Regions from separate parts of the Microbulbifer sp. CAU 1566 genome, predicted to be linked through region 2. Evidence: riboswitches for the same ligand, from Rfam matches in the RefSeq annotation. Region 2 holds a riboswitch; the other holds the start of a gene.
What was found. A riboswitch is a leader RNA that binds a small molecule or an ion and turns the genes downstream of it on or off. The one in region 2 is predicted to bind thiamine pyrophosphate.

Region 1 (6,720 bases), on a different contig from region 2:
TCGGATGCCAGGTAAAGGCCCTGGTCGAAGCGGTCGAGTTCAGGCTCTAGGTCTCGCAGGGCGTTGTTGTCTAGCCATTGCAGTTGGTCGCGGTTATCCGAGCCCAGTTTGGCGTTGAGCTCCTGTTGGAATTGCAGGAGTTCGCTGCGGTCTTGTGGGTGGGCGATGAGGATGCTGCCTTTTTCGCGATAATCGACTTTAGTGCCAGTCGCCTGTTCCAGCTGTTTTGCCCAATATGGCCAGTATTGCAGGCTTTGCATGCCGAGCTGATAGATGGGGAGTGGGCAGTGGAACAGTTCGGAGAGTGGCGAGATCATGCCGGCGGCGGCGTGACAGGCACCCGCAGGCTTTTCTAGGCTACCGGATTCGAACAGGGTTACTTGGTGGCCTTTTTCAGACAAGCGCCAGGCTAGAAGGCGGCCCATCAGGCCGGCTCCCGCTACTGCGATATTTATTTTCCGCTCTGCCACTTTAGGGTTCCGGGGTAGGTATTTGGGAGGTTCGGGGCGGCAGTGCTACGGGTAATTGTTTGCCAGACACGCCGTGAACCCATCCATGGGGGCTCTTCCGCGAGGTCCCTCTCGCGGAAGGTCTGGCAAACAATTACCCGTACCACTACCTGCTCGTTTCACTAAGCAGTTTCTATTAATTTGGGGGTTACCCCTTGTGATAGATCTCTGCGCCTAGTTCTTTAAACTTGATCGACATTTCTTCCATTCCTTTGTTGGCCTCTGCTTCCTGCTTCGCTGCGTAATCCCGTACGTCTTGGGTGATTTTCATTGAACAGAATTTCGGGCCACACATGGAGCAGAAGTGGGCGACCTTGCCGGATTCTTTTGGCAGGGTTTCATCGTGGTACATGCGCGCGCGTTCGGGGTCGAGGCCGAGGTTGAATTGGTCTTCCCAGCGGAATTCGAAGCGGGCTTTGGAGAGGGCGTCGTCGCGTTTGTAGGCTCTTGGATGGCCTTTGGCGAGGTCGGCGGCGTGGGCGGCGATTTTGTAGGCCATTAGGCCTTCTTTTACGTCTTCTTTATTCGGCAGGCCGAGGTGCTCTTTGGGGGTTACGTAGCAGAGCATGGCGCAGCCCATGCTGCCGATCATGGCGGCACCGATGCCGGAGGTGATGTGGTCGTAGCCTGGGGCTATGTCGGTGGTCAATGGGCCGAGGGTATAGAAAGGTGCGCCGTGACAGTGCTCCAGCTGTTCGTCCATGTTTTGTTTGATCTTGTGCATGGGCACGTGGCCGGGGCCTTCGATCATGGTTTGGACGTCGTGTTTCCAGGCGATTTCGGTGAGTTCGCCGAGGGTGTGCAGTTCACCAAACTGGGCTTCGTCGTTGGCGTCGGCGATACAGCCGGGGCGCAGGCCGTCGCCGAGTGAAAAGCTGACATCGTAAGCTTTCAGGATTTCACAAATATCCTCGAAGTGGGTGTAGAGGAAGTTTTCTTTGTGGTGGGCGAGGCACCATTTGGCCATGATGGAGCCACCGCGGGAGACGATGCCGGTGGCGCGTTTGGCGGTCAGTGGTACGTAGCGCAGCAATACGCCGGCGTGGATGGTGAAGTAGTCGACGCCCTGCTCTGCCTGTTCGATCAGGGTATCGCGGAATACGTCCCAGTTGAGGTCTTCGGCGATACCGTTCACTTTTTCCAGGGCCTGGTAAATCGGTACGGTGCCGATGGGTACCGGTGAGTTGCGCAGGATCCATTCACGGGTTTCGTGGATGTTTTGGCTGGTGGAAAGATCCATTACGGTGTCGCCGCCCCATTTGATGGACCAGACGAGTTTTTCCACTTCTTCTTCGATAGAGGAGGTAATCGCGGAGTTGCCGATGTTGGAGTTCACTTTACACAGGAAGTTGCGGCCGATGATCATCGGTTCCAGTTCTGTGTGATTGATGTTCGCGGGGATAATGGCACGGCCTTCGGCGACTTCGCGGCGGACGAATTCCGGGGTGATTTGTGGCGGAATATAGATGCCTTCGCGGGCTTTCTGATAGTCCGTTGTCGTTAGTTCCTCAGCGATTTTCGCGCGGCCCATATTTTCGCGGATGGCGATAAATTCCATTTCCGGGGTGATGATGCCCTGGCGCGCGTAGTGCATCTGGGTGACGTTCTTGCCGGGCTTGGCTTTGCGCGGTGCGGGCAGGTTATCGAAGCGGATATGGTCGAGGCCCTGGTCGGCCATGCGTTTCTGGCTGTAGGCGGCCTGGCGGGTGTCGAGTATTTCGGTGTCGCCGCGAGATTCGATCCACTGTTGGCGCAGTTTCGGCAGGCCTTCGCGGACATTGGGTTTGTAGTCTGGGTCGGAGTATGGGCCGGCGGTGTCGTAGACCTGCAACGGTTCATTGGGCTCAAATACGGGGTTTTGTTCGTCGCCGCCGACGAGGCTTTGGCCTAGGCAGATTTCGCGAACGCCGACCTTGACGCCTTCATGCTCTCCTTGCAGGTAGACTTTGCGGGAGTTGGGGAATTGTTGGGCGGTGAGGTTATCGAGGAATTTTTTGGCACTTTCCTGCTGTTCGGCGCGGCTCTTCTTATTTGTTTTATTAGTGTTGGTTTTTGGTTCGGCGACTTGAGACATGCTGACCCCTTGCGTCATTTCTGACGTTCCGTGGATGGTATCCGTGAGTGGATGCCGGGGGGCAGATGGGAGAGCGGGTTTCGGACGCGCAGATTTAAAAATGCATTTAAATCTGGATTCAAACGTGCGTACGAAAAGTAGCGAATTCAGATCTTGTTCCCTACGCGGGGGTTACCCCGATCAGGTTCAACGGATCTCGCAACAGCGATCTCAGCCCAAAGGCACTCCGACAAGTTGGGGCCGAGTATAGTGGTAATTTGACCGGAAGGACAAGTCTTTGGAGTATTTTGGCGTTAGCCTGGTCCTATCGTAGTGGGAGCTTCGTAGCTCTTGCGGTGGCGGCCGGGCACTGGGTGGAAGGTTTCAGGACCGCTGTGTACCCATCCCTGGGCGCTGCGGCGGCGACGTCCTGTCGCCGACGCTCCTGAAACCTTCCACCCAGCACCCGGCCTTCGATTCAAGTTAAATACTTTGTAGCAACTGATCAGATCACCAGTGTTTTTTGATAGCTCATTTCGCGGATGGCGTAGCTCACGCCTTCTCTGCCTACCCCACTTTCCTTTACACCGCCGAATGGGAAATGTTCGGCGCGGAAGCCCGGGCCGTCGTTGACGGCGAGCAGGCCTACGTCCAGTTGGTTGTATAGACGTTTGGCGAGGGCGAGGTTTTGAGTAAATACGCCGGCTTGCAGGCCGAAGGGCGAGTTATTGATAAGAGACACGAGTTCGGCTTCGTCGTCGAACTTGCGCAGCGGTACAACCGGGCCGAAGGTTTCTTCGGCAACCAGTTCGGCGTCGTCGGCGACGTTGTCGAGGATGGTTGGCCAGAGAATGTTGCCTTCGCGTTTGTGACCAAACAGAACCTTTGCTCCGCCCTGTACGGCAGATTCAATGCGTCCTGCCACTTCGTCGGCGGCGGCGGTGTGGATCAAGGGGCCTACGAAGGTGTCGTCAAGAGCCGGGTCGCCGACGTTTAGATTGGCGGTGGCGGTGACGAGCTTTTCGGTGAAGACTTCGAATACTTCGCTGTGGACGAACAGGCGTTTGGCGGCGGTGCAGCGTTGGCCGGCAGTGGCGAAGCGCTGGTTGATGGTGGCGTTTACGGCGGCATCAAGGTCGGCGTCGGGCATGACGATGAGGGGATCGTTGCCGCCGAGTTCGAACAGCATTTTTTTGTAGCCGGCGTTCTTCGCGATGGCGTTGGCGGCGGCGGTGCCGCCGGTGAAGTTGATGGCTTGGATTTCGCGGTGGGACACCGCGTAACTTGTTGCTTCGATATCCGGGATCAGCATTTGCAGTACGGATTTGTCCATGCCGGCGGCGTAGCAGATTTCTACCAGCAGCTCCGCGGAACGTTTGTTTTGCGGGCCGGGTTTGAACAGGATGGTGTTGCCTGCGGCAAAGGCGGGGCCGATTTTGTGCACTGCGATGTTGATCGGGAAGTTGAATGGCGTGATGCACAGCACGGTGCCCAGCGGCTTCCACAGTACCACACCGATTTTTTCGCGCATGGGCGGGAAGGCGTCGGAGTCGAGGGCTTCGCCGTTGATATTGCGGGCTTCCATGGCGCTGGACAGGGCGGTGTTGTAGGCGCGGTCGATTTCGATTCGGCTGTCGCTGATGGTTTTGCCAGTTTCTTCACAAATCAAACGGGCCAGGTCTTCCTTGCGTTCCAGCATCAGCTGGGCAAGTTTCATCAGGATATTCGAGCGCTCAAATGCGGGGGTGGCCCGCTGGATTTGGCGGCCGGCCACCAGGGTTTGGATCGCCTGCTCTACTCGTTCTTTGGTGTGGAAGTCGTAGGCTTCAATCTGCTCGCCGTTGTAGGGATTAATAATCTGATAATCGGCCATCGTATATACCTAAATTCTTATGCTACAAACAACTGGTAAACAATGCGCGCCCCGGCAATCAGCAGTGCCGCACGCATTAAATTGAAAAAGACTTCGCTGTTGATCCGGTTCAAAAGTGCAATACCAATACGGGTACCAATCACCGCAGCTACGGTGAGCAGCAGGATCAGTCCCAAGTGATCGGAGAAGGCAAACCCCAGATAAATAAACGCAGGCACCTTGAGCGCGTGGCACCAGGCCTGCATCACGGACTTGTTCGCCACAATCTCTTTGGGCGTCATATCCTTGCGCACAAAGAAAGCAGCCAGCAGCGGATCTACCGCCCCCGCGACAATACCTAATGTGCCGGTCGCGATGCCCACCCAGAAAAAATTGCGCGGTTTCAGTCGAATTTCCGGCAGTTTTTTCGGTTTGAAAACGGTGTAGAAAATCAGTACTGCCAGCAACACCAACGGCAGCTGTTGCCAATCGAGATTGGCCAGCCCCAGGGTCATAGCGGCGGAGCCCAGGGTGCAACCAATAAAAAACGGGATGCATTGCTCCCAACGGATATGTTCGCGCACGTAGGCAACGCGAGCGAGATTATTCAGTAGCTGCACGGCGCCATGAATCGGCACCAGGGCACGCAACGGGATAACCACGTTCAATGCGGCAAACATCAAAATGCCACCCGCGCCGCCGGTCACCGCAGAGATAAACGCACTGACCACGCAGACAGCAAGTAACAGCCCAAGGGCAAGGCCGGGGCTCTGGTCTGGCATCAGGCTTAACAGCGAACCCAGCTCCGCCAAGGAAGACCCCCACACTTAGAATAGTGACTGATATTAATGCGAACGTACTCGTTCGAACGGTTTTTGAGCGATGGCCAGTCTACCCATATGACAGGCTTAAACCCAGTAGTCACGGGCCCGCAGCTGGTCATTTAGGGACATAAACAGCGAATTAGGGCATTGTTCTGACTACCCTAAACTGGAGCCATGAAGCCCGATACCAGTACCGCCATGCGCGAGATCATCTCGGAAGTCCGCACCACCCTGCCCTTCACCATGCCGGCGGCCGAGCTGTGTGCGGGCCCTTGCCAGGGTTGCGCGAAGAAGTTGTTGGAGTATCTGGATCAGGAGATCGAGGAATGGGAAAGCCGCCTGGAAGCGGATGAGAAACCGACTCTTGGAGAGGTCTCCAGGTTCGCCAAGACCTGCACCCGTATTCACAGGGCAATTGCTGCAAATGGGTTGATAGCCGCGGATCATATTTCGGTGCCATAGCGGAAGTGCACTGAAGCAGGCACGGTGGCGGTGAATCACTGGGTATCGGCTTTCGAAACCGCTGTGAACCCATCCCTGGGCGCTGCGGCGCAAACATCCTGTTTGCGACGCTTTCGAAAGCCGATCCCCAGCACTTCACCTTTAGCTCTGCCACCTAGGCTTCGTAGAACCGGTCTGTGTATGTAAATTTTCTTACGAAGCTGAAGCCTTCGAATCGAAGTTAAAGTGCCGGGTACGGGTTTTCAGGAGCGTCGGCGACAGGGACGTCGCCGACGCAGCGTACATGGATGTATTCACAGCGGTCCTGAAAACCCGTACCCGGTGCTTTAACGCCACCAAACGACATAAGAACCCCCAAAATTCGGGGCTAGGACATCAAAGCGAGTTCAAAAAAGCTTTTACGGCATTGCGGTCACCAGCACTCATCGATTCATAATTCAATCGACTCTGAGTGGCTTCACCGCCATGCCAGAGAATCGCCTCATCCAGCGTGCGTGCCCGTCCATCGTGGAGGTAACGCACATTCTCCTCGCCATTTTGAACATACTTGAGACTGCCCAATCCCCACAGCGGCGCCGTCCGCCACAAGTTGCCGGCAGCCTCCCCTTGCGCAAGAGAGTCGGCGAGATCCGGCCCCATATCATGCAGCAGCAGATCGGTATACGGCTTGATCTGTTGATTGCGCAATTCCGCCAGCGGGTGCCGGTCCGAAGTCGTGAACGAAGCCTTGTGACAACCGGTGCAGCCCGCGTCACCAAACTTCTGTTCCCCCAGTGTAATTTCTTGGGGGTTCATATCGTGCTCCGGCGACACGCGGATACCCGCAGGGTAGCCACTGCGCAGACTGCGCTGGGCAGGTACTCCCAGCAACGCCAGATACTGATGCAGACGCGTCAGTTCGGTTTCCGAGACATGCGTCGAGACACCCGCTACATGGCAGTTGTCATCACTCTTCTGGCAGTCGCGCAGCGGATATACCGGTGAAGTGATCCCCATATCCTGCACCAATGCTTCCGCAAC
Region 2 (6,720 bases):
CCGAGGCCGAAATAATGCGACCGTTGACACCGCCCGCCTTGTAACCGCGGGACAGGGTGCCGTAAAGCATGGTGTTGTCGGTGGCGCTGAACTGCAGGGTGATATTGCCGCCCCACAGGTCTTCGCTGGTATCGCTGGTGACCGCAAGCGAGTCACTGTATTCCGCGCGGCGCTGCTCCAGGCGCAGGCCGGTAATCAGTTCGAAGCGCGCATTTAGGGCGGTATTCAGCTGCCCGTAAATGGCTGCATTGTCGGTATCGAACTGGCTGGCGAAGCTGGCGTTGCGTTCCAGTGCTTCTTCCTCGGTGCGCAGGTATGCACCGGCCACCCAGCTAGTGCTGCCGCCGAACAGTCGACTTTCGTCGGTGGAGACCAGGCGCACATCGGCGCTCAGGTTGTCGCGGTCGCGCAGGTAGTTGTCGGTGGAGCTGTATTCCCAGGGGTGAAAGCCCACATGGGTCCAGTCTTCGTCATAGCCGTATTCGGTATCGGAGGTGGCAGCGCTCAGTACGGATTTGACGGTGAACAGTTCGTTGCCGGTCCAAAGTCCGCTCATTGCGCCGGCGAGGGCTTCCTGGCGATCCCAGCCCGGCTGGTCGGACAGGGTGTTGCGGGAGTTATCCAGGGTAAAGGCGTCGTAGCCGTTGTCCGCATCCAGGTAGAAGAGGGTGAAGTCCAGTTGCAGGTCGTCACTGGCCTGGTAGCGCAGCTTGCCGCGGGCCACGGTCTCGTCAATGTTGTTGGTGTCCTTGCGATCCAGGTAGCGGTTGTGCACATAGCCGTCGGACTGCTGATTCTGTATCGCGAAGCGGTAGCTTAATTGCTCTGACAGTGGGCCACTGGTGACCGCAGAAAGAGTGTGGGAACCGTAGCGGGCGGCTTCGGCGGATACTTTTGCAAAGGTTTCCGCAGTCGGTGCATTGCTGGTCATGCTCACCAGGCCCGCCAGCGCGTTGGCACCGTAAACGGTGCCCTGCGGGCCGCGCAGGATCTCAACTTGCTGCATATCCAGGGTGCTGGCGGCGAGGCCGAGGCCGGTAAAGTCGATGCCGTCGACAATCAGGCCCACGGACGGATTCACCGGATCGATAAACTGGCTGCGCTCGCCGATACCGCGGATCTGCACGAAGCGGCCACGAGAGGCTCCGCTGGAAAAATTCACGTTGGGCGCCAGATTCAGCAGTTGCTCAAGATTGGTCGCGCCGCGGGTTTCAATGGCGGCGGTATCCAAAACACTCACGCTGGTGGGGGTGTCAAACTGGCTGGCCGTACGCAGCTGGCTGGTAACCACCACTTCTTCGATGGCGGTTTCCGCAGCGGCAGGCACGCTGGCCAAGGCTGCGGCAGTGGCGATCGCCCGGGCGACAGGCTTGATGCCGGGTTTGGTTCTGGGCTTGATGCAGTTATTGGAATTCATGGCTCTCTCGAACAAATAAGTGAGAGACCCGGAGTGCGACGTGAAGAGGGGAGCTTGTGGACTACCTATTCCTACGCCGGTATTAGCCGGATCAGGTTCAAGGGTTTGCGGGCCAGACCGATATGATCTGGCGGCATCTCAGGCGGTTGCCACCCCTTAGGTTTTACGGGCGCGATGGTAGCAGATATGCCGAAGCGTCGGAACTGGTGAATGTGAACCCCAGCAGCCGCCAGGTCGAGGACGGGGCTTGCTGCTGTGGCTACTTATGGGGGCTACCTATGGGCTCACTGCTGGACCTGATTCTGCGGCTCTTCTCCTGCAGGTTGTGGATGCTGCTCTAGCAGCTGCGCCCGCTGCTTCTGCAGTCGTTCCAGCTTTCTCTTACCTTCAGCCAGCTGCTCCGGTGATACTCCGCCCTGCCGTCCCAGTGCGATCATGTCTTTTAGATCGGCGATTTTTTTGGCTGAAGCGGCGGCAAAAGAGGCGTACACCTGCTGCTGCTGACGCGCTTCGTACGCCTGATACAGCTTGTGGTCTGCCAGCTCTTGGGTGGTGGGAGCAACCCGATCGCTGGGCCTGGGGGCCAGAGGGGGCATGCGCGGGTCGCCTGCGGCCATAGTCTGGCGCAGCGAGGTAACCGCGCTGGGTTCTGTCTCCTGAGGTTCTTTGCTGGCGGTTTTCGGTTGTGCAGGTTGCTGGTCGGATGACTGCACGGGGGAGGATGAGGGACTCTGCTTGGCGATTGCGTCAGCTTTTTGCGATGACTGCCCGGAGCCAATGAAGGGGACACCATCAGCCGCTGTCGGCCAAAACCCAGACCAATAGCCACCGAGAAGAGCTGCGGAAATAAATGCGAAGGTGATTAACTGGCGCGTCATGATGCGTTCTTCCGGTTTATTTCTCTTTGTATTTCGATGTGGGCGGCTTCCCGAGATTCGTGCAGTAACTGTTGGAACGTCTGCTGTAGCTTTTGCTGCGCAATGGCGTTGGCAGCCCGGTAGCGTACTGACTCGCCGTCTGCTGGCTGAAAACCGGTTTCGCGCTGGTCTACAAAGAGTATTTCCCAGTAAAGCGCTTTGCCGTTCTGGGGGCTGCGAACGGGTCGGGAAACCAGATGGGGCGTTTGCACAAATGCCAGCGCCTTGCTCCAGTGATCCTCACGGCTGTTGCGGTCTATCCACCCCAGTGCGCCACCGGAGGCTTTATCTTCGGCCCGTGAGTAACCTGTTACGGCTTCCGCAAAGGGCAAGCCGTCCTGAATTTCTGCGTACACCTGGTCCGCTAGCTCCTGGCTGTCCAGGCGGATGTGATAGGCATGGACTTTTTCCACCCGGGTAAATTTGTCCCGGTGGCTCCAGTAGTAGTTTGAAATTTCCTCCGCGGTGACCTGTCTGGCGAGGGCCTGTAGTTTGGGGTTTTCGTCGTGGATATCCTGTAGTAATCCCATTTGGCGCAGGCCAGATTCTCGTACCAGTGCATCTTCCACACACTGCTTGATGATCGCGCGAGAGGGTTCACTCACACCGGATTGGCGGTCAAACCAGTCGAGTACAAATTCCGTGGTTAACTGCTGCCGGATTGCCTCGCGAATGAAGTCCTGATTCAGGTTGTGCATTTGTACCTTGAGCTGCATATTTTGGCGGCGGTACAAGTCCCACAGTGTCAGCTGCCGCTCCGCTTGTTGCGGATGAAAACGATACCGGGCCAGTACCAGTTTTTTTGCTTGTTGCTGCTGTTGTGGCGTCATCGAAGTGTACAGTTGCTGTTGCAGCCGCAGCGCTGGCGCCAGGTATTCGGTATCGATGGATAGCGGTGCGGTAAGGAAGTCCAGGACATCGCCAGTACCAGTATTGCGCATGTCGTTTTGCAGTGATTCGCTGAAAGCGCTGCGAATGAGGCGGAACAGCTGTTGCTCCAGCTGGGTATCTCGGTCGTAACCCACCAGAGAGGGAGCAGCCTCGGACGATTGCCCTGTGAACTTGTTCGCCAGGATCCGGTTTTCCAGCAGACCGTTTAACACGGATTCCCGATCCGCGGACGCGTTTCGCTGCCGCGCTACGGTAACGAACAGGTCCAGTGCCTCAAAAGTAATATCCTCGCCATCGATTCGTGCCGCCACATGATCTGGCAGTGCAGGAGTGAACAGGGTAGCGGTCAAAAGTATCACTGCGACTGCCGGAACCAGTAACCAGAGCTTGTTGTTTTTCATTGTTGATTTCCGTCTGCCGGTATCGCGAGATACCGGCATTCTTTCGTTACCGATTTACTTACCGATTTACTTATCGATGTACTTACCGATTTACCTATCGATAGTTACTGGCTTACCCGCTGGGCGGCGTGGTTCAGGATGTGAACCACCATGGCGATCGCGTTGGGGACAACGGTGCGCGCTACCTGGACCCGGTCATTGTGATCCGTGCTCGACAACACGATGCCGCCGCTGCTGTACGCCAGTGCGCCACCCTGGGTGAGCAGTGGTCGGATATCGTGGTTGTTGCTGTTGACCGGGACAAAGTTGCTCAGGGCCTGGGTAACCAGGGTGTCGTCGTTCAGGTTTTCACTGTCATAGTAGTCGGCGACCCAGCCTTCCCAGCCGCTGTGGTTCAGTGCGGACGTTGTCCAGACGTGGTGGGGCTGCAGCAGGTCGGTGGTGTGCATGACAAAACCAAGGCTTTGCGCGGTAGGCTGAGCGAGGAACTGGCTGTACCAGTACTGGCCGAGGTTGTCGATGGGCTGGAAGGGGATTTCCTCGAAATCGTCGTACATGGATTTTGCGGAATGACTTCCCTGGCGATAGTTTGCTTCGGTAATGCCGTAGCTGTTGTACTCCGAATCATCTGCCCAGAACCAGCCCGACATACCACCATTGCCGTCATCCAGGTAATCGCCCACCAGCCAGCTGGCGGCCAGGTTATCGATATCCCCCCACACGGTGAGCAAGTCGTAGTTGTAGCCACCCAGGTCGTTGCCATGCACGTCGGGCCCGCGGGTGTGATTCTGGAAGTGCCAGTAGCTGGTGTAGTTCACCAGGGAGGCGCCGGCATTGAATACCGGCGCGTATACACAGTCACCGGTAACCGCACCGCAGAGGTAGGTGTCCTGAAAGTCATCGACATCGTAGGCGCCCTGGCCCAGGACCTCGGCAAACTGGTCCACGGTGTAGCCGGCGGCGTTCACCCAGGCTTTCAGTTTCGCGTATTCCGTGGTGCCGGGGTTATTGCGCATATAGTTGACGGCGTCGATCGCAATACGCTTGTGGGTGATTTGCTGGAATGCCTGGGCTGGAGTGGCCAGCAGGGCGGCCAATAGACTGGTGATCAGTAATTTATACATAAAAACTCCGGTTGTTTGTGTGGTTGCTTGTCTGGTTGCTTATGTAGATGCTTGTCGTGCGCCAGTAATTTTCTGGTCTATACCAGTCTGGAGTTTTTAAATGACAGCTTTTCGTGCGGATTGACGACAGTTGCTTGTGGCTTTTGTTTCGTCGTAGAAATGTGGCGAACATCGCAATTCGATCGCCCGGTTTCATTCATCTGCGGCATTTTTGTAATGTTCGTCGCATGCATTGTCGGCGCACGCTGAATGTCGCGATGCTGTATAAGTCGATGTATAAGTCGGTGTATAAGCTGATGCATCAGCCTCTGGAGTAAGAATTTTGAAACCTGTGGTGCACTCCTGGATTCGGTTTCTCGCACATTTCCTGTTTATCCTCACGGCATGGACAGTGTTCATTAAATATCTATTTCCCATCGCCTATGCTCTGGGCGTGGGGGAGGCGTGGGATACCCATGTTTACTGGGATCTCTGGCCCATCGCGCATCTGTGGATGGGTTGGGCGCTGCTGGCGCAGCCGGTCTATACCCGCCGCCTGGCGGTGGTGATGTCGACGATCGAAATCGTGATCATCGTCAGTAAATTTGTCGTATTTTTCGGGGATCCGGAGTGGACCATCTGGCGCACTAACTGGTTTGTGAACAAGGTGTTCGTTTTGGCGTGTTTTATACTGGTATTGCTTAGTGCTTTGGTGAAACCGGAATGGTTCCGGGCTGTCAGGTCTTAACTGACAGATCAAAATCAGGAATAAGTCATGGATGATGTACAAGCCCGCCGAAAATTTTTGCAGTTGCTGAGCGTCGGCGCGGTTACTGCTTACTGTGCGAGGTTTTCTCCGACTCTGGCACAAACTTCCGCTCTTGCGCACAAGGCGATTCCGAGTAGTGGTGAGCAGCTGCCGGTGATCGGTATGGGCACCTGGCGCACGTTCAATGTGGGGGATGATCCCCAGCTGCTGAATGCGCGCACCGGGGTGGTTAAGGCCTTTTTCAGCCTGGGTGGCGGCCTGATCGACTCCTCCCCCATGTACGGTTCCGCGCCGGATACCCTGGGCTATGCCCTGAAGCAGCTGGGCAGGCCGAAATCGCTGTTCACCGCAGAAAAGGTCTGGAGTCCCGCCGGTGGCAGCGCCCGCGAGCAGATCGCGAACCTCGCAGCGCGCTGGGGGCTGCCCACATTTGATCTGGTGCAGGTGCACAACCTCGACGACTGGCGCGAGCACCTAGCGGTGCTGCGGGAGTTGAAGGCGGCGGGCACTATCCGCTATCTGGGGATCACCACCTCGCACGGTCGCCGCCACGAAGAATTTGAGCAGGTAATGACTGCGGAGCAGCTCGACTTTGCCCAGCTCACCTACAACATTACCCATCGATCTGCGGAAGCGCGGCTGCTGCCGCTGGCGCGCGAGAAAGGTATCGCGGTCATTGCCAACCGCCCCTACGACGGCGGCAACCTGATCAAGCGGCTAAAGCGCAGTGAGACAGTGCCGGAATGGGCGCAGCAGGAGTTGGGGTGTCGCACCTGGGCGGATTTCCTGCTGAAATTTATCGTTAGTCACCCGGCGCTCAACTGTGCCATTCCGGCAACCACCCGGGTGGCGCATATGCAGGAAAATATGCAGGCGGGTAGTGGGCGAATGCCGGATCCCGGTTCCCGTGCGCGTATGGCGCGATTTATCGAAGCGCTGTAAATACAGAAGGGGGTGGTATGGGCGATTGGGCAACCTATCAACTGCAGGATTTCATTCCCTTCGATGCGGATGTCTATTTCCGCCTGCTTGCGCGTATGGGGGAACATTTCTGGCCGCTGCAGCTGGCGACACTGGCACTGGGAATCGTCGCGCTCATACTTGCAGTGGCCGGGCGTGGTCGGGTGGCTTTGGCTCTCGTTGCGCCACTTTGGGCGTTTATAGGTGTTGCATTTTTTGCCCAGCGCTACGCAGCGCTCAACTGGGCGGGTGGTACTTTTTG

Region 1: linked by a shared signal. The riboswitch ahead of thiC (phosphomethylpyrimidine synthase ThiC) and the one ahead of M0G74_RS01570 (TonB-dependent receptor) in region 2 are both predicted to bind thiamine pyrophosphate.

What each region holds. Positions count from the first base shown of each region.
Region 1 covers NZ_JALNMG010000003.1:570,424-577,143, forward strand. The annotation lists gene thiO (glycine oxidase ThiO) at 1-470, opposite strand, end outside; gene thiC (phosphomethylpyrimidine synthase ThiC) at 658-2,583, opposite strand; TPP riboswitch at 2,724-2,822, opposite strand; gene M0G74_RS10720 (aldehyde dehydrogenase family protein) at 3,068-4,435, opposite strand; gene M0G74_RS10725 (sulfite exporter TauE/SafE family protein) at 4,453-5,226, opposite strand; gene M0G74_RS10730 (hypothetical protein) at 5,413-5,700, shown strand; gene M0G74_RS10735 (di-heme oxidoredictase family protein) at 6,076-6,720, opposite strand, start outside.
Region 2 covers NZ_JALNMG010000001.1:345,356-352,075, reverse strand. The annotation lists gene M0G74_RS01570 (TonB-dependent receptor) at 1-1,417, opposite strand, end outside; TPP riboswitch at 1,469-1,584, opposite strand; gene M0G74_RS01565 (hypothetical protein) at 1,702-2,295, opposite strand; gene M0G74_RS01560 (peptidylprolyl isomerase) at 2,292-3,626, opposite strand; gene M0G74_RS01555 (phospholipase) at 3,731-4,750, opposite strand; gene M0G74_RS01550 (hypothetical protein) at 5,073-5,477, shown strand; gene M0G74_RS01545 (aldo/keto reductase) at 5,505-6,440, shown strand; gene M0G74_RS01540 (DUF6064 family protein) at 6,458-6,720, shown strand, end outside.